4 regions of the Thioalkalivibrio sp. ALgr3 genome follow, and region 1 is predicted to be linked to each of the others. Evidence: predicted binding sites of a transcription regulator. Region 1 holds the regulator's gene; each other region holds the start of a gene.

Region 1 (4,330 bases):
AATACGACCGGGATGCGGTCCAGTTCATCGATGACCCGGAGCTGGATCTGCTGGACCAACGGGGCCTGAACTGGACCTGGCGCGCCCCGCGCGCGGCACATCAGCCCGATCGCGAACTGCTGCATACCTTCGGCCACACCCGCGGCCTGCGCCCCGAACGCGACGAGCGCGTGCGCACGGTGATCGAGTCACGTGACGTGCGCGTGGCGCTGGACACCCGGCTGACGACTTCGTCGGCCCCGAGCACCCTGGAACAGCCGGGACTGTTCCAGCGGGGCACCGGCCTGCGCGCCGACCCGCAAGCGGATACCATTGAGCTGCTCGCCGAGGTCTACACGCTGTACAGCGACCTGCCGCAGGAGGACCGCCCGGAATGAACCCGGCCACAACCGAACATCGCCGCGCGGGCATCCGTCGACCGGCCCTGCTGCTTGCCGTGACGGGGGTACTCGCACTGTTCCTGGCGGCCCCGCCGGCGACCGGCCGCGAGGATGCCCTGCCGGTGGAGATCACCGCGGACCACGCCGAGATGGACGAGCGCGCGGGCACCGGAACCTACACCGGCGACGTGATCGTGGTGCGCGGCGATGCCACCCTGGAAGCGGACCGCGTGATCGTGCACATGCGCGAGCGCCGCCCCTACGAGATCGAGGCCCACGGCGAGCCCGCACGCCTGGAGTCGCCCGATCCCGAGACCGGCGAGACGCGCATCGCCGAGGGGCTGCGCATCGACTATTTCCTCGACGAGGAACGCGTGATCCTGACCGAACGGGCACGCGTCATCACCGCCGCCGAGGATGCCCGCGGGCAGCGCATCACCTACGATCTCGAACGCGACGTGATCCGCGCCGAACGCGGCGACACCGACGACGAGCGCGTGCACATCCGCCTGCAGCCACGCGAGGACGATCCATGAGGCCCGCGGCCGACGCCCATCTGGTCGCCCGCGAGCTGAGCAAGCGCTATGGCCAGCGTACCGTGCTGGACGCAATGGACGTGGACCTGGTGCCCGGCGAGGTGGTCGGCCTGCTGGGACCCAACGGGGCCGGCAAGACCACCTGTTTCTACAGCCTGGTCGGCCTGATCCGGCCCAATACCGGGCGCATCACCCTGGGCGGGCGCGACATCACCCGGGCGCCCATCCACGAACGCGCCCGCGCCGGGCTGGGCTATCTCCCGCAGGAGGCCTCGATCTTCCGCCGCCTGTCGGTCCAGGACAACCTGCAGGCAGTGCTGGAACTGCGGCCCGGACTGGACCGCCACGAGCGCCGCCGCATCGGCGATGCCCTGATCGAGGAATTCCAGCTCGAAACCGTGCGCCACAGCCCCGGCATCGCGTTGTCCGGAGGCGAACGGCGGCGCGCCGAGATCGCCCGTGCGCTGGCCGGTGATCCGCGGTTTATCTGCCTGGACGAACCCTTCGCCGGGGTCGACCCGATCTCGGTCAGCGAGATCCAGGAAGTGATCCGCCACCTGGCCGAACGCGGCATCGGCGTACTAATCTCGGACCACAACGTGCGCGAGACCCTGGGCATCTGCCACCGCGCCTACATCCTCAGCGAGGGGCACCTGCTGAGCGCGGGCACGCCGGACGAACTGCTGGCCGACACCCGCGTGCGCGAGGTCTACCTCGGCGAAAACTTCCGCCTGTGACACCGACCGCCGCACCGGGGCGGTGCACAAGCCCGCAGCAAGGGATTACTATTCACTTATGGTGACCAACGCCTTTCCCAACTCATGCTGAAGCCCGGGCTGAATCTGCAGCTCGGTCAGACGCTGACCATGACGCCGCAGCTGCAGCAGGCCATCCGGCTGCTGCAGCTGTCCACGCTGGAGCTCCAGGCCGAGATCCAGCAGGCGCTGGAAAGCAATCCCATGCTGGAACAGGCCGAGGATGACGAACTCGGTGCCGACGCGGGGGACACCGCGGACACCGACAGCGACGCGAACACCGACGACGGCGAGAGCGGCAGCGACGCCGCCGGCACCGGCGAAACGGTGGATGCCGGCGGCTCGGAGGACATCATCCCCGACGAGCTGGTGACCGACAGCCGCTGGGAAGACATCTACGACGCCAGCGCCAGCCCGCGCGGTCCGGACGACCGCGACCCGCTGGAGAACACCTCGGACGACGACGGCGGCGGGCTGCAGGATCACCTGCTGTGGCAGCTGCATCTGTCGCACCTGACCCCGCGCGACCAGCGCATCGGCGCCGCCCTGATCGACACCATCAACGGCGACGGCTACCTCGAGGGCGACGTCGAGACCCTGGCCGAGACCATCAGCCGGAGTGAAGACCCCCCCGTCGACACCGACGAGGTCGAGGCCGTACGCCACTGGTTGCAGCACTGCGACCCGCTGGGGGTCGGTTCGCTGGATCTGCGCGAGTGCCTGGAGGTCCAGCTGGGCGAGCTGGCGCCGGACGCGCCCTCGCGCGAGGCGGCGCGCGCGCTCCTGGAACACGGCATGGACGCCCTTGCCCGGCGTGACTACAAGGCCCTGCAGCGCCAGAGCGGCGTACGCGATGGCGACGAACTGGCCGCGGCGCTGGACCTGATCCGCACGCTCAACCCGCGCCCCGGCGCCCAGATCAGCGAGACACCGCCGGAATACGTGGTCCCGGATGTCTACGTGCGTCATACCGACCGGGGCTGGCAGGTCGACCTGAATCCCGAGATCGCCCCGCGCATTCGCATCAACGACCTCTACGCCGGCATGGTCCGCCAGGTCTCCGATGCCCGCGACAGCGCCTTCATGCGCGATCAGCTGCAGGAGGCGCGATGGTTCATCAAGAGCCTGCACAGCCGCAACGACACCCTGCTGCGCGTGGCGCGAGCGATCGTCGAACGCCAGCAGGGGTTCCTGGAACACGGCGAGGTGGCGATGCAGCCGCTGATCCTGCGCGACATCGCCGAAGCCCTGGAGATGCACGAGTCCACGATCTCGCGGGTCACCACGCAGAAATACATGCACACCCCCCGCGGGGTGTTCGAATTCAAGTATTTCTTCTCCAGTCACGTGGGCACCAGCGACGGCGGGGAATGCTCCGCGACCGCGATTCGTGCCATGATCCGCGAACTCATCGAAGAGGAAACGCCGGGCAAACCGCTCAGCGATTCCCGCCTCGCCCAGATCCTGGCGGATCGGGGCATCAACGTGGCCCGGCGTACCGTGGCCAAATACCGGGAGGGCATGAACCTGCCATCCTCCAGCGAGCGCCGCCAGATGGCCGCCATGCCGACCGGAAGCAAACCGAAAGGAGCCTGACCCATGCAGATCAATCTCACCGGACACCACGTCGACATCACCGACGCCCTGCGCGACTACGTCAACGAGAAATTCCAGAAGCTGGAACGCCACTTCGACAAGGTGATCGACGTGCACGTGGTGCTGAACCACGAGAAGACGCAGAAGCTGCACAACAAGGCGGAAGCGAATCTGCAGGTCAGCGGCAACCACATCCACGCCGAGGCCAGCCACGATGACATGTACGCCGCCATCGACGGCCTGATCGACAAGGTCGACCGCCAGCTGATCAAGCACAAGGAGAAGGTCAAGGATCATCATCGCGCCGAGGGCGCCCAGCGCAACCGCGAACAACCCGAGTAAGCCGATGAATCCGGCCGAGCTCATCACCCCGGAGCGCATCGGACTGGAAACCGACTGCTCCAGCAAGAAACGAGCGCTGGAAACCCTCGCCGATCTGCTGGTGGACGGGGCCGCGGACGGACTGGCGGCCAGTGCCGCGTTCGAAGCCATGTCGGCCCGTGAAAAACTGGGCTCCACCGGGCTCGGCCATGGCGTGGCGATCCCGCACGGCCGTCTCGCCGAGCTGGATACGCCCCGCATCGCGGTCCTGCGTCTGGATCAGGGCGTGGATTTCGAAGCCATGGACCACGAACCGGTGGACATCCTGATCGCCCTGCTGGTGCCGGAAGAGGCCACCAGCGAACACCTGGACCTGCTGGCCCAGCTCGCGCGCGGGCTGTCGCAGCCGGACACCCTCGCCGGCATCCGGCGCGCCGCGGACAGCGCGGGGGTCCAGCAGGCCCTCACCCGGGCCCTGGGCGAGACCTGACCATGGCCGACCGGGCGGAAGCGGCAGCCGACGGCACCGCGAGCAACATCACCATCGCCGCGCTCACGCGGGCGATGGGGAGCCGTCTGGACCTGCGCTACGTCCACGGAGAGGAGGCCGCGGGCGACCGCGAACTCCTGGGATTCGGGGATGGCGACCTGCCGCTGGCCGGCCACCTGAACCTGATCCGCCCCAACCGCATCCAGGTCATCGGCGACTACGAGGCCCGCTACATCGCCGGCCTGTCCGACG
Region 2 (4,330 bases), on a different contig from region 1:
GGTGGGGGCCTACCGCAAGGGTGCCGATCCGCACCTCGACCAGGCCGTGGCGATGCATGACCGGCTGGAGCAGTTCCTGGCGCAGGGCACGACCGAGGGGGTGGATTTTGCCACCGCGCGGGATCAGCTGGTCGCACTCACCGGGGGCGGGGCATGAATCCGCAGCGCATCGAACGGCTGTTGCGTATCCGCCAGATCGGCGAGACCGAGGCGACTCGCGAACTGGGCGAACGCATCGCTCAGCTGAACGCGGCCGAGGCCCAGCGCGAGCAGCTGGAAACCTTCCAGCAGGAATACCTGGCGGCCTCCATGCCTCAGGACCCCAACACCCTCAAATGGCTGGCCGGCATGCGGCAGAAGCTGCGCGAGGCGCTGGAACAGCAGGCCCTGCGCATCCAGGCGGCCGAAAGCCAGGTGGAGACGGCTCGCGAGCAATGGCTGGAACACCATCGCGACTGCATGTCGCTGGAAAAGCTGCTGGAACGCACGCGAGCTGAAGGCCAGCGTCATCAGGCCCGGCGGCAGCAGGTGGAGCAGGACATGTGGGCGACCCGCCAGGCCTTCGCACGGGAACCGGAATCCGGCGAACGCACGGTGAACTGGCAGGAATCTTGAAAGGTATGGATACGCAGACCCCGCAGGGGCGGACGCGCGCGGTGCGCGCAACAGGCGAGGACGGGACATGATCGCAGCACAGGCATCGGGACAGGGGCTGGGAGCGCTGGCACAGCTGCTCGACGGCGGCGAGGGCATGGATCGGCTCAAGGAATTGAAAGACAAGGGAAAAGGCGGGGAAGACGGTTTCCTGAAGGCACTCCGCCCGCAGCTGGAAGCGATGCTGGGCGCGCTCGGGGTGGATGATTCCGAGCTGGCCGAGCTGGATCTGGAAGGACTGATCCAGCGGTTCCAGGATCTCCTGCAGGGGCAGGATCTGACCGCTGTGGACGGCATGCAATTGCCGCCCGGCTGGCTGACCGGCGAGGAAGGTGACGGAGAAATCGACGGCCGCGAGCTGCGCAGTCTGCTGGAAGACGGGCCCGGGTCCGGAGCGGCGGGCGACGGCATCCCGGTTTCCCTGATGCGCCTGTTCCTGCAGACCGGTCCGGAAGGGCAGAACCCGGGGTCGCGGCTGCAGGAACTGGCTCCCGGGGCGCTGACCGGCGGTGGCTCGCGTGAAGGGACCACCGAGGTCCTGGCCCAGTGGCTGACGCAGGCCTCGGAATCGGCGCGCAGCGGCCGTGAGAATGCCCAGGCACTGGCCCAGCCGGCAGCCCAGGCCTCCGATGCCGAGGGTGCGCGGGGCGGCGGGATGCGGCTGGATCTGACCCGCCTGCTGCAGACTTCGGGCGATCGCCAGCTCGCGGAGCAGATCCAGATGATGGCGCAGGCCCGCGGCGGGCGCACCGAGATGAAACTGCATCCGCCTCAGCTGGGGGTCCTGGATGTGCGGGTCAGCATGGAGGGGGACCGTGCCAGTGTACAGTTCTTCAGTACCAACCCCGTGACCCGTGAGGTGCTGGAAGCGGCAATGCCGCGCCTGCGTGACAGTCTCGCCGACAGCGGGCTCGAACTTGCCGATGCCTCGGTTTCGGATGAACCGCCGGACGATTCCGCGGATACCGAGATGGCCGGCGACGGTTACGGGAGCGGGGATGAACCCGGCGTCGCCACGGGTGCGGAGGGCGAAGAGAGCGACGACGAAGAAGGTCCCGTCGCCCCCGGCAGCACCCTTTCCTTCCTCAACCGGCGGGTGGACCTGTTTGCCTGAGGTCCGTTCCGGCAGGCCGGCCGCCAGAATCTCGACTTCTCCATCGATGGAGCGTCCGGTTCGTTGACGCATACGCCGGGCGCTCGATCCTCCGGATAACGCACCACACCCCCTCAGATGGATTCAACTCCCTGTTTATAAAAAAGTAATGATTCATGGCACCGCGCTTGCTTGGGTTCCGGCAGCGAATCCACGCAATGCGGGTGTGTCATGGCGGAGAAGGAAGTCGAACTGGAGAACAAGGGGGGCGGCGGCAGGAAATGGATGATCATCATCCTCCTGGTCGTTGCGGTTCTGCTCGCCGGCGGCGGGGGCGCGGCCGCCTGGTTCCTGCTGTCGCAGGACGCTGACGAAATGGCGGAAGATCAGCCGCCCGAGCGCCACTATTCGTCGCTCGATCCCATGACGGTGAACATCGATGCCCCGGGAAGCGTGCAGTTCCTGCGCGTGCAGATCGGTCTGGTGTCCACCGACCCGGCGGTCCTGGAAGCCGTGGAAGATCACCTGCCCGTAGTCCGCAACGACATCCTCGGCGTCCTCTCGGATCAGGAATATACCGAGCTGAACACGCGGGAAGGCAAGGAAGCGCTGGCGGAGGATCTGACGGCCACCGTCCGTGCGATCCTGGAGTCGCGCGAAGCGCCCTCCGATCTGGAGCGCGTGGTGTTCACCGAACTGGTCATGCAGTAAGGCGCGCGTCATGGCACAGCAAACCGACATCCTGAGCCAGGACGAGATCGACGCGCTGCTGCACGGCGTCGATGCCGGTGACGTCGAGACCGAGGAGGAAGAGTTCCCCAGCGACGGTCAGGCGCGCGAGTTCAATTTCGCCACCCAGGACCGGATCGTGCGCGGGCGCATGCCCACGCTCGAGATGATCAACGAGCGATTTGCGCGGCACCTGCGCGTGAGACTGTTCAACATGCTGCGGCGTTCGGCCGAGATCTCGGTCAGCGGCACCCGGCTGACCAAGTTTTCCGAGTACATGCACTCGCTGTTCGTGCCCACCAGCCTGAACCTGGTGCGTGCGCATCCGCTGCACGGCACCGGCCTGTTCGTGTTCGACCCCAAGCTGGTGTTCATCCTGGTGGACAACTTCTTCGGCGGCGACGGGCGCTTCTATACCCGCATCGAGGGCCGTGACTTCACCCCGATGGAGATGCGGGTGGTGCACAGCATCCTCGAGGGCGCGTTCGAGGACATGACCAAGGCCTGGGAGCCGGTCATGGACATCGACTTCGAGTTCCTCAACTCCGAGGTCAATCCCCAGTTCGCGAACATCGTGAGCCCCACCGAGATCGTGGTGATCAACGAATTCCACATCGAGCTGGATGGCGGCGGCGGCAATCTCCACGTGACCCTGCCGTATTCGATGATCGAACCGATCCGCGAGCAGCTGGATACCGGTATCCAGTCGGATCGCTCCGATGTCGATCAGCGCTGGATGAACGCCCTGCGGGAAGAGGTTCAGGACGCGGACGTGGAGATCGCCTCGGTGCTCACCGAGGCGGAGGTCACCGTGCAGGAGCTGCTGGACATCAAGCCGGGCGACATCATTCCGGTGGACATCCCCGAAGAAGTCACTCTGAAGGTCGAGGATATCCCGCTGCTGCGCGGCAAGTTCGGGGTCTCGAACGGCCAGAACGCGATCAAGATCAACGGTCGCGCACAACGATAGGCAAGAGGACAGGACGATGGCAGACGACGACAAGCGTCCGGATCAGGAAACCGAACAGGGCGACGGCGAGGAATCGGTGGATCAGGATGCCCTGGCCGATGAATGGGCCGCGGCCCTGGCGGAGCAGGATGACAGCTCCGAGGCCGAGGCGGAGGACCCCGACGCACTGCTGGCCCAGGCGCAGTCCAATTCGCACGAGAGCGACGCGGCCAGCGCAGCGGCCAGCGGCACCGGCGGTCGCAGCAAGGCGGCTGCCGGGGGTGAGCGGGAACGCAAGCACAAGCCGGATCCGAATGCGCAGCCACTGGAACCGGAGGAACTGACCGATTCCGGGGACGGCGAAGAAGAAGACGTGAATCTGGACATGGTGCTGGACGTGCCGGTGACCATCTCCATGGAGATCGGCCGCACCCGCATTCCGATCCGTAACCTGCTCCAGCTCAACCAGGGTTCGGTGGTGGAACTGGAACGCCTGGCCGGCGAGCCGCTGGACGTGCTGGTCAACGGGACCCTGATCGCCCACGGCGAGGTGGTGGTGGTGAACGAGAAATTCGGGATCCGTCTGACCGACGTGATCAGCCCCAGCGAACGCATCCGGAAGCTGAAATAGCCATGTTCTCGCGTGTTCTTCCCGGATCGCTCTGGCTGCTGGCGCTGCTGCCGGCCGGCGCCCTGGCCGACGAGGACGGCGGGGCAATGAACGCCGCGGCCTACCTGACGCAGCTGATCGGCGGCCTGATGATCGTGATCGTGGCGATCGTGGTGCTGGCCTGGGTGCTCCGGCGTACCCAGGGGAGCGTGGGCCACGGTCGGCAGATGATCGATGTTCAGTCGGTCCGCTCGGTGGGTGCCCGTGAACGGCTGATGCTGGTTCGCGTGGGTGA
Region 3 (4,330 bases), on a different contig from region 1:
GCCCATCTCCATGTCGTAGGGCTGCATCACCACGCAGCCGTGGTCGTTCCAGTAATCCTGCAGTCGACGGATCAGGTCCTGGAAGGTGGGACTCGCGGTCTCGGTTTGGTCGCTTGCGTTCGCCATGGCTGGGGGTCCGGAGCGGATCAGGGGCGGCAGTATATCGGCCCGTGCCCGGGTGCGGCCACCGCCGGGCGGGTCCATAATGGCCGCATTGACGCATCCCGGACGGAGGGATGATGGCCACCCCCGAACAGCAGCCAGCCGACGATCCGCGTGACGGGCGTTACCGCGACACCCGCCGGGTGACGCTGACCGGTGCCGCGGTGAATTCCGGTCTGGCCGTGACCCAGCTGACCAGCGGCTGGCTGCTGAACTCCCAGGCGCTGATCGCCGATGGGGTGCACACGGTCTCGGATCTGGTCACCGATGCCGTGGTGCTGGTCGCCGCGGGGCAGGCCGCCGCCTCCCCGGATCGCGACCATCCCTATGGCCACGGCCGCATCGAGACCCTGGCGACCGTGGTCGTCGGCCTGTTCCTCGCGCTGGCGGGGCTGGCCATCGCCTGGGGCGCGGGGAGCCGCCTGCTGGGGCCCGAGCCGTTCAGCGGACCGGCGCCGCTGGCCATCATCTTTGCCGTGTTGACCCTGGTGGCCAAGGAAGGCATGTACCAGTACACCCGACGGGTGGCGCGGCGGCTGGGCTCGCGCATGCTGGAAGCCAATGCCTGGCACCACCGCACCGATGCGATCTCCTCGGTCATCGTCCTTCTGGGGGTCGCCGGCGCGGTGGCCGGCTGGCCGTGGCTGGACGCGCTGGCGGCGCTGCTGGTGGCCCTGTTCATCCTGCATGTCGCCGGCCGCCTGATCCGCCGCAGCGTGGCCGAGCTGATCGACACCGCGCTGGAACCGGAAAAGGTCGAGCGCATCCATCGCACCATCCTGGACGTGCCTGGCGTAAAGGATGCCCACATGCTGCGCACCCGCCGCTCCGGCGACGACGCGGTGGCCGACGTGCACGTGCAGGTCGCGCCGATGATCTCGGTGTCCGAGGGGCACCGCATCGCCGATGCCGTGCATCGCGCGGTGACCGAGGATGCGGGCGAGGTCAGCGACATCACGGTGCACGTGGACCCGGAGAACGACGAGGAGCAGATGGCCAGCTCGCGGCTGCCCCTGCGCCCCGATCTGGTGGCCGGCCTGCGCGAGGCCTGGGCCGGTTTCCCCGAGCTGGAGGCCCTGGAGCACCTTTCCCTGCATTATCTCGGCGGGCGGGTGCATGCCACCGTCACCCTGCGGCTGGATCCCGCACGGACGGGAGCCGCCCTGCAGGAACGCGCCGAGCTGCTGACCCGGCAGCTGCGGGAACACCCCGCGTTGGGGCCGGTACTGGGACAGGTGACCGTGCTCTACCGGCCTTGCACCGAATAAGGGCGCACGCCGCGCGGTAGCACTATAATAGTGCATCCTGTGCACTGCGGGTGTGCGGCATTCGGCCGTGGTGGCGCAGAGATGGGCGCAGGGGCGCCCCGAACCGGGGCTTGCAGGCTGGCACGCCACCTGCATGACCAACGGGCAGACGCCGATCGGCCCCAGGCGACCGCACCGGCATCGACCGTCTCAAACTGAAGACCAGAGGAGTCCTCATTATGTCCGCAGCCGAAGTGCTGAAGCAGATCAAGGAACAGGAAGTCCGCTTCGTCGACCTCCGTTTCACCGATTCCAAGGGCAAGGAACAGCATGTGACCCTGCCGGCCCACGACCTCGACGAAGACGCCTTCGAGGAAGGCAAGATGTTCGACGGGTCCTCCATCTCCGGGTGGAAGGGCATCAACGAATCCGACATGATCCTGATGCCGGATTCGGGGTCCGCGGCCATCGACCCGTTCTTCGAGGACATGACCATGAACATCCGCTGCGATGTCGTGGAACCGGCCACCATGCAGGGTTACGACCGCTGCCCGCGCTCGCTGGCGCGTCGCGCCGAGGCCTATCTGCAGAGCACCGGCATCGCCGACACCGCGCTGTTCGGTCCGGAGAACGAGTTCTTCGTGTTCGACGACGTGAAGTGGGGCTCCGACCTCTCCGGTTCCTATTGCCGCGTGGATTCCCAGGAGGCCTCCTGGAACTCCGAGCGCGTGTATGACGACGGCAACATCGGCCATCGTCCGGGCGTGAAGGGTGGCTACTTCCCGGTCCCGCCGGTCGACAGCCTGCACGACATCCGCTCGACCATGTGCGAAGTGATGAGCGAGATGGGCCTGACCACCGAGGTGCATCACCACGAGGTGGCGACCGCCGGCCAGTGCGAGATCGGCGTCGGCCCGGCGACCCTGACCAAGAAGTCCGACGAAGTGCAGATGCTCAAGTACGTGGTGCAGAACGTCGCCCACATGCACGGCAAGACCGCCACCTTCATGCCCAAGCCGATCGTCGGCGACAACGGCTCCGGCATGCACGTGCACCAGTCGCTGTCGAAGGACGGCAAGAACCTGTTCTCCGGTGATCTGTACGGCGGCCTGTCCGAGACCGCGCTGTACTACATCGGCGGCATCATCAAGCACGCCCGCGCGCTGAACGCCTTCACCAACCCGTCCACCAACAGCTACAAGCGTCTGGTGCCGGGCTTCGAGGCGCCGGTGATGCTGGCCTACTCCGCGCGCAACCGCTCGGCGTCCATCCGCATCCCGTTCGTGATGAGCCCGAAGGCCCGCCGCATCGAGCTGCGCTTCCCGGACTCCACCGCCAACCCCTATCTGGCGTTCGCCGCGATGCTGATGGCCGGCATCGACGGCATCCAGAACAAGATCCACCCGGGCGAGGCGATGGACAAGAACCTCTACGACCTGCCGCCGGAAGAAGAGAAGGGCATCCCGCAGGTCGCCCATTCGCTGGAACAGGCCCTGGAGGCGCTGGACGGCGACCGCGCGTTCCTGACCCAGGGCGGGGTGTTCACCGACGACATGATCGATGCCTATATCGATCTGAAGATGGAAGACGTCACGCGCATGCGCATGACCACCCATCCGATCGAGTTCGACATGTACTACAGCCTGTAAGCCCCGCGGGCTTTACGGCCGTCAATCGGGCCCCGGCGTTCGCGCCGGGGCTTTTTTTTGGTTCCGCTCCGGGCGAACCTGCGCGGCCTGCGCGGAAAGCGCGCACAAAAAAGGGCCGCCCGAAGGCGGCCCTCTGCTTCCCGAAGCGCGCCCGGAGGCGCGCAGTGCGGGGAGTCTTACAGCGCGGTCACGTCACCCGCGGCCAGACCCTTGGCGGTTTCCTGAATCTCGAAGGAAACCTTCTGGCCTTCGGCCAGGGTCTTGAAGCCCGAACCGTTGATCGCGGAGAAGTGCACGAACACGTCCTTGCCGCCATCATCGGGGGTGATGAAACCGAAACCCTTGCTCTCGTTGAACCACTTAACAACACCGGTATTCACAACTACTTACCTCATCATGTAACTAAAGAAACGTGATTGCGGAACGCTACCAACAGATCAACGGGAGCACTGGTCCAGAAAACTGGGGACTTCCTTGGAGTTGCTGCTAACCGCGAATCACGTATTCGACTATACGCTCCTGTGTCGGCAAAAGCCAATGGGGTGTGATGAAGTTTTCCTGTCAGCGCCGACCGGTCAGGCGCGCGTATTCTTCCGGGTCGTTGAGTGCACGGATGTCCACGAAGCTGCCGGACGGCTGTTCGCGCAGCCGAGGCAGTACGTCGAGGATGTCGCGTGCCGCGGTTTCCGGTTCCGGCATGGTGCGGGTGCCCCGCGCGGCCTTCAGCCGCTGCAGGGCAGTGAAGGTCTCGCTGTCGGCCTCGTCGCACAGATAGTCCTGCATCGCGGTGTCGATCAGACCCGGTGCGAGCGAGTGCACGGGCACGCCGGGGAATTCGTGCGAGTAGAGCTGCATCAGCATGTTCAGCGCGGCCTTGGACAGCGAATACCCGCTCCAGCCGGCGTTGCCGAACACCGCCGCCCCCGAGGAGATGGCGACGATCTGGCCGACCGGGATCTCGCGCGTCAGCAGACGATCCAGGATCACCTTGTTGGCAAACGTGTTCACGTCCATCAGCAGGCGCAGTTCTTCCATCGGGGCATCCGGCATGCGCTGGATGTGTCCCAGCAGGCCGGCATTCAGGATCACGAGGTCCAGCCGGGTGGCGCCCTGCAGCAGCCGGTCCATGGCCTCCGGGATGGCGTCGAAGTCCGCGAGGTCGACCTGTGCGTCGCCGGCGACTCCGTCGTCAGGGCAGCCGCGGCGGCTCATGCCGTAGACCGCCGCGCCGTCGGCGGCGAGGACCCGGGCGAGTCCGAGGCCCAGGCCGCT
Region 4 (4,330 bases), on a different contig from region 1:
GCGATTCGCCCCGGTTGATCTTCTCGACCTTCTCCGGCACCACGTCCAGCGCCACCACCTCGTGGTGCTGCGCCAGCAGCACGGCATTCGACAGGCCCACATAACCGGTTCCGGCCACCGCAATCTTCATTCCGTCATCCTTCCTGGTCTGTTTTGATTTCCCGCCCCCGTAGGAGGCCAGCCCCCTGGCCGATCGGGCCCGGGACACGCCCCATCGCGCAGAGGGCTGCGCTCCTACAACACGGTAGGAGGCCGGCCCTCCGGCCGATCGGGCCCGGGACACGCCCATCGCGCAGAGGGCTGCGCTCCTACAACACCGTAGGAGGCCGGCCCTCCGGCCGATCGCCCCCGGGGCACACCCCAATCGCGCAGGGGGCTGCGCTCCTACGACAACCCGGCACCCCGTAGGAGGCCGGCCCTCCGGCCGATCACCCCTCCTCCCGGCTCTGCCTCAGCTCTTCCTCCAGCGCCGCGATCTCCGCCTGAATGGCGGCATGCTCCTCGCGCTTGCGCTTGAGGAACGCACGGGCCAGCCGGGCCTTTTCCGCCACGCCATGAGGGGTAAGCTTGTACAGGTAGCGGGTCTTGTTCTCACTGCGGGCAAAGTTGCCCGCCTTGACCCAGCCCTTGTCGATGAGCGCCCTCAGGGAATAATGCGCACTGCCCACCGACACCCCCAGCCGTTCCGCCAGTTCGCGCTGGCTCAGCTCGGGATGGTCCTGAAGGATCTTCAGAATGCGGTACTGGATCTCGTCTCGCTGCAATTCACCGCCTTCGAGGGGCTTTCGGCACGTCGGCACCGGGAGGGGCGACCCGCGAACACGCGGATGCATCCGCACGGCGGCGCACGGCCGGCGCCGTTCACCCCCTGAACGAACGGGCCGTATTGGATCATACCCCCCGTGGACCGGCAAGGACACATCGCCCATCGTGGGAGTGTGCCCGCACGCGAACAGCCTCCCCACCGGCCTGTGGGAGCCTACTTGCAGGCGAACAGGTTGGGCCCGAGGCAAACGCCCGTCCGTTCGCGGCCGAGGCCGCTCCTACGCACCCGCCACCCGCCTGTGGGAGCCTGCTCGCAGGCGAACAGGTTGAGCCCGAGGCGCACGCACGTCCGGTTCGCGGCCGAGGCCGCTCCCACGCACCCCCACATCGGCCTGTGGGAGCCTGCTCGCAGGCGAACCGGGGCACCCCCTACCGCAGGATCAGCGCATCACCGCTGGGCTCCACCTCCACCCGATCGAGGAAGGTCCGCCCCAGGCGCGCCCGGTGGATGTGATCGTCCGGCACGATCACCGCGCTCACGCCACTGCGGCGGATGCCGCCCACCCGCACTTCATCCAGCGTGACGCGGCGGGCGTTCACGCGGCCGCGCTCGGTACGCAGGTGCACGGTATTGCCGGCGTCGGCATCCACCCCGGCGCGTTCGGCATCGCGCTCGCGAAGCATCACCGACTCGGCCTCGCGGTCCACCTCCATGGTGATGGCCCGGCCGTTCACGCCCACGGTCAGGCTGTGCACCCCGCGAGAATCGGGGTACACGGTGATCCCGGGGTCGGCGGCCTCTCTCTCACGGCCCGCGGCTTCACCATCGGCCGAATCCGCATCGCCAGCCCCTGTGGAAGCGGGTTCCCCCGCCCCGCGCTCCAGCCAGCGGGTCTCCCCCGCGAACTCCACCTGTACGCGTCCGCCGCCCGCCTGCAGCACCCGAACCCCGCCGGGACCGCTCTCGCCCTCGGCCACCACGGCCCGCTCGCCGTCCACGGAGATCACCGCTTGCCCATCGAATACCGCGTGGACGGTGACGTCGGCGGCGGCAGCGCCGGGGAGCACGAGGGCGGCGGCGAGCATGGCGAAGCGGGCGACGTAGCGTGTTTCCCGGAATTTAATCATTGTTCTTTGTATACAACCTTGGCGTTTCGCCTGCGAGCAGGCTCCCACAGACCGGTGTGGCGGGGGCCGCGAACCGGACGTGCGTGCGCCCCGGGCTCCGGCTGTTCGCCTGCAAGCAGGCCCCTGCGCGATGGGGCGCATCCAGACTCCGATCGGCCAGAGGGCTGGCCTCCCACAGGGTGCCGGGCCCGTAGGAGGCCAGCCCTCTGGCCGATCGGGCATGTCCAGCACCCCCACGCGCAGGGGACTGCGCTGCTCGTGTCGACGGTGGATTGCGCCGGGGACACCAGCACGCGCAGGGGCTGCGCTCCTGCGTGGGGGAGGAAGGATTATTGGCGGGGGAGCGGGGACATACAAGAGCGATTACGAGCCGGGGCGACAATCCCGATGGGCACACTCGGGAATACCCGCAAACTGACCAAGGTTGTCACTCGAGGTGACCAATTTCGTCACCCGAGACTGACAATCGCCGTCACACTCGGGGTGAATGAGTTGGCACGGAATGTGATTGCCCGCACAAAAAACAAAGGAGCAGCACCATGCGACAACTCATCCAGAAGGGCTTCACCCTGATCGAACTCATGATCGTGGTCGCGATCATCGGCATCCTCGCGAGCCTCGCGCTGTTTGCCTACGCGGACTACCAGGTGCGGGCACAGCTCGCCGAAAGCGTTTCGCTCGTGGGTCCGGCGCGGAATGCCGTGGAAGAGTTCTACAACGAACGGGGAGCCTTCCCGCCCGACAACGCCGCGGCAGGGCTTATGAGCCCTGCTAGCTACAATGGAAGTTACACCGAATCCATCGAGGTCCATGACGACGGCACCATCCGCGCGCTAATCGGCAACGACGCCAGCGCGCGCGTGGCAGGCGGCTACATGGTGTTCTCCGCCTCCACCGCAACCTCCGGCGTCGTCTGGCGGTGCAGCGGACGCGACGATGTGCCCACTCGCCTCCTCCCGTCGGGCTGCCGCGAAGACTGACCTCCGAAATTTCCCTGCCCGGCGTATTGCAATACCTGGCATTACGATTGCATACTTTCAGGCAGGGTTTAGCAGGACCCTGACCAACTCCCCAAAGCAAGGAGCAACACCATGCGCAAGCAAGTCCAGAAGGGTTTCACCCTCATCGAACTCATGATCGTGGTCGCGATCATCGGTATCCTCGCGGCCATCGCCCTGCCGGCCTACCAGGACTACACCATCCGCGCCCAGGTCTCGGAAGGCATGTCTCTGGCCGCCGGCGCCCGCACGGCCGTCAGCGAGTACTACAGCTCCCGCGGTTCTTTCGCCGGCTCCCATAGCTCTTATGGTCTGGCGGAGCCGGGCAGCATTGAGGGTGGCTACGTTGATTCGGTCGACGCTGGATCGGAACCTGGCAAGATTTTGGTGACCTTCGGCGGCAACGCTCACAACAATATCAGTGAAGGTGGTAGCAACGTGCTGGCCTTCTCTGCTGTGACCAGGGGCGGGTCGGTCGACTGGGTCTGCGGTGAATCTAGTTCCACCTCGATCTCCTCCCAGTACCTGCCGGCCGATTGCCGCAACTGATCCTGATAGGATCGACCTGTCCGGCGGACAGCCAGCCATTGGCTGACCCCGGAACTGAACACCCCGCTCCGGCGGGGTGTTCTTTTTCCTCCAATCCCCACCCGCGACGCTAGCCAGGACGAGGTCACAGTGACCCAAGGCCTTCGCAGTTTCAACGAGACCCGCCTGACCACGACTCTGCTGATTGCGCTGCTGACACTGGTCGCGCTGGTCTACGCACCCGGCACTACCGGCGGTTATGTCTTCGACGACATGCCCAACATCCTGGACAACGATGTTCTGGAGATGGAGGCCCTGACGATCGAGGAGTTCTCCCGCGCCGCGTTTTCCTCCGATTCCGGCCGTCTGAACCGACCCATCGCCATGGGCAGTTTTGCCCTGGAACGTCATTTCTTCGGTCTGGACCCGTTCCCGATGAAGATCACCAACGTGGTGATCCACCTGATCAACACGCTGCTCGTGTTTGCCCTGGCGCTGCTGGTTACGCGCCGCCTCGAGCAGCGCCTTACGGACCGGCGCGGCCATGGCCTGGGCCTGGTCGTGCCTCTTCCGCTGTTTGCCGTCGCCGTGGCCGCTGCCTGGGCCCTGGCCCCCATCAATCTCACCGGCGTGCTGTACGTCGTCCAGCGCATGGAGGCCCTGGCCACACTCTTCATGCTCGCCGGCCTCATTGCCTACATCCTTGGGCGCCTGCATATCGAACGCGGCCGGCTTCGCAGCGGATGGGCGCTGGTGCTGGGAGGAGTGGGCCTCGGAACGGCCCTGGCCGTCCTCAGCAAGGAAAGCGGGGTGATGCTCCCGGTGTTCGCGCTGCTGGCCGAATGGCTGCTGTTCGGCTTCGGCCCGGCCGGCACCGCTATCCGGCGCGGTCTTTACTGGCTGTTCGGCCT

Evidence for each region. Region 1 encodes sigma-54, which starts transcription at its own class of promoters, with help from an activator protein. Its sites were predicted from a motif close to TGGCANGNTNCNTGCTT; they were not measured.
Region 2: a site for sigma-54 is predicted at 1,925-1,941, ahead of fliL (flagellar basal body-associated protein FliL). Genes of this name have one in related genera too.
Region 3: a site for sigma-54 is predicted at 1,549-1,565, ahead of glnA (glutamate--ammonia ligase). Genes of this name have one in related genera too.
Region 4: a site for sigma-54 is predicted at 2,387-2,403, ahead of C998_RS0111985 (pilin). Genes of this name have one in related genera too.

Annotation. Positions count from the first base shown of each region.
Region 1 is NZ_KB897978.1:220,887-225,216, reverse strand. Features, by position in the region: gene lptC (LPS export ABC transporter periplasmic protein LptC) at 1-377, shown strand, start outside; gene lptA (lipopolysaccharide transport periplasmic protein LptA) at 374-916, shown strand; gene lptB (LPS export ABC transporter ATP-binding protein) at 913-1,653, shown strand; gene C998_RS0105360 (RNA polymerase factor sigma-54) at 1,738-3,267, shown strand; gene hpf (ribosome hibernation-promoting factor, HPF/YfiA family) at 3,271-3,609, shown strand; gene C998_RS0105350 (PTS sugar transporter subunit IIA) at 3,614-4,078, shown strand; gene hprK (HPr(Ser) kinase/phosphatase) at 4,081-4,330, shown strand, end outside.
Region 2 is NZ_KB897977.1:200,565-204,894, reverse strand. Features, by position in the region: gene C998_RS0103610 (FliI/YscN family ATPase) at 1-157, shown strand, start outside; gene fliJ (flagellar export protein FliJ) at 154-615, shown strand; gene C998_RS0103600 (flagellar hook-length control protein FliK) at 683-1,768, shown strand; gene fliL (flagellar basal body-associated protein FliL) at 1,979-2,458, shown strand; gene fliM (flagellar motor switch protein FliM) at 2,469-3,446, shown strand; gene fliN (flagellar motor switch protein FliN) at 3,463-4,056, shown strand; gene fliO (flagellar biosynthetic protein FliO) at 4,059-4,330, shown strand, end outside.
Region 3 is NZ_KB897976.1:6,795-11,124, reverse strand. Features, by position in the region: gene glyQ (glycine--tRNA ligase subunit alpha) at 1-126, opposite strand, end outside; gene C998_RS0100055 (cation diffusion facilitator family transporter) at 240-1,430, shown strand; gene glnA (glutamate--ammonia ligase) at 1,649-3,058, shown strand; gene C998_RS0100045 (cold-shock protein) at 3,235-3,438, opposite strand; gene C998_RS0100040 (SDR family NAD(P)-dependent oxidoreductase) at 3,620-4,330, opposite strand, start outside.
Region 4 is NZ_KB897992.1:19,648-23,977, forward strand. Features, by position in the region: gene C998_RS0111970 (nucleotide sugar dehydrogenase) at 1-130, opposite strand, end outside; gene C998_RS0111975 (MarR family EPS-associated transcriptional regulator) at 429-764, opposite strand; gene C998_RS0111980 (TIGR02281 family clan AA aspartic protease) at 1,195-1,851, opposite strand; gene C998_RS0111985 (pilin) at 2,433-2,873, shown strand; gene C998_RS0111990 (pilin) at 2,985-3,440, shown strand; gene C998_RS0111995 (lipopolysaccharide assembly protein LapB) at 3,570-4,330, shown strand, end outside.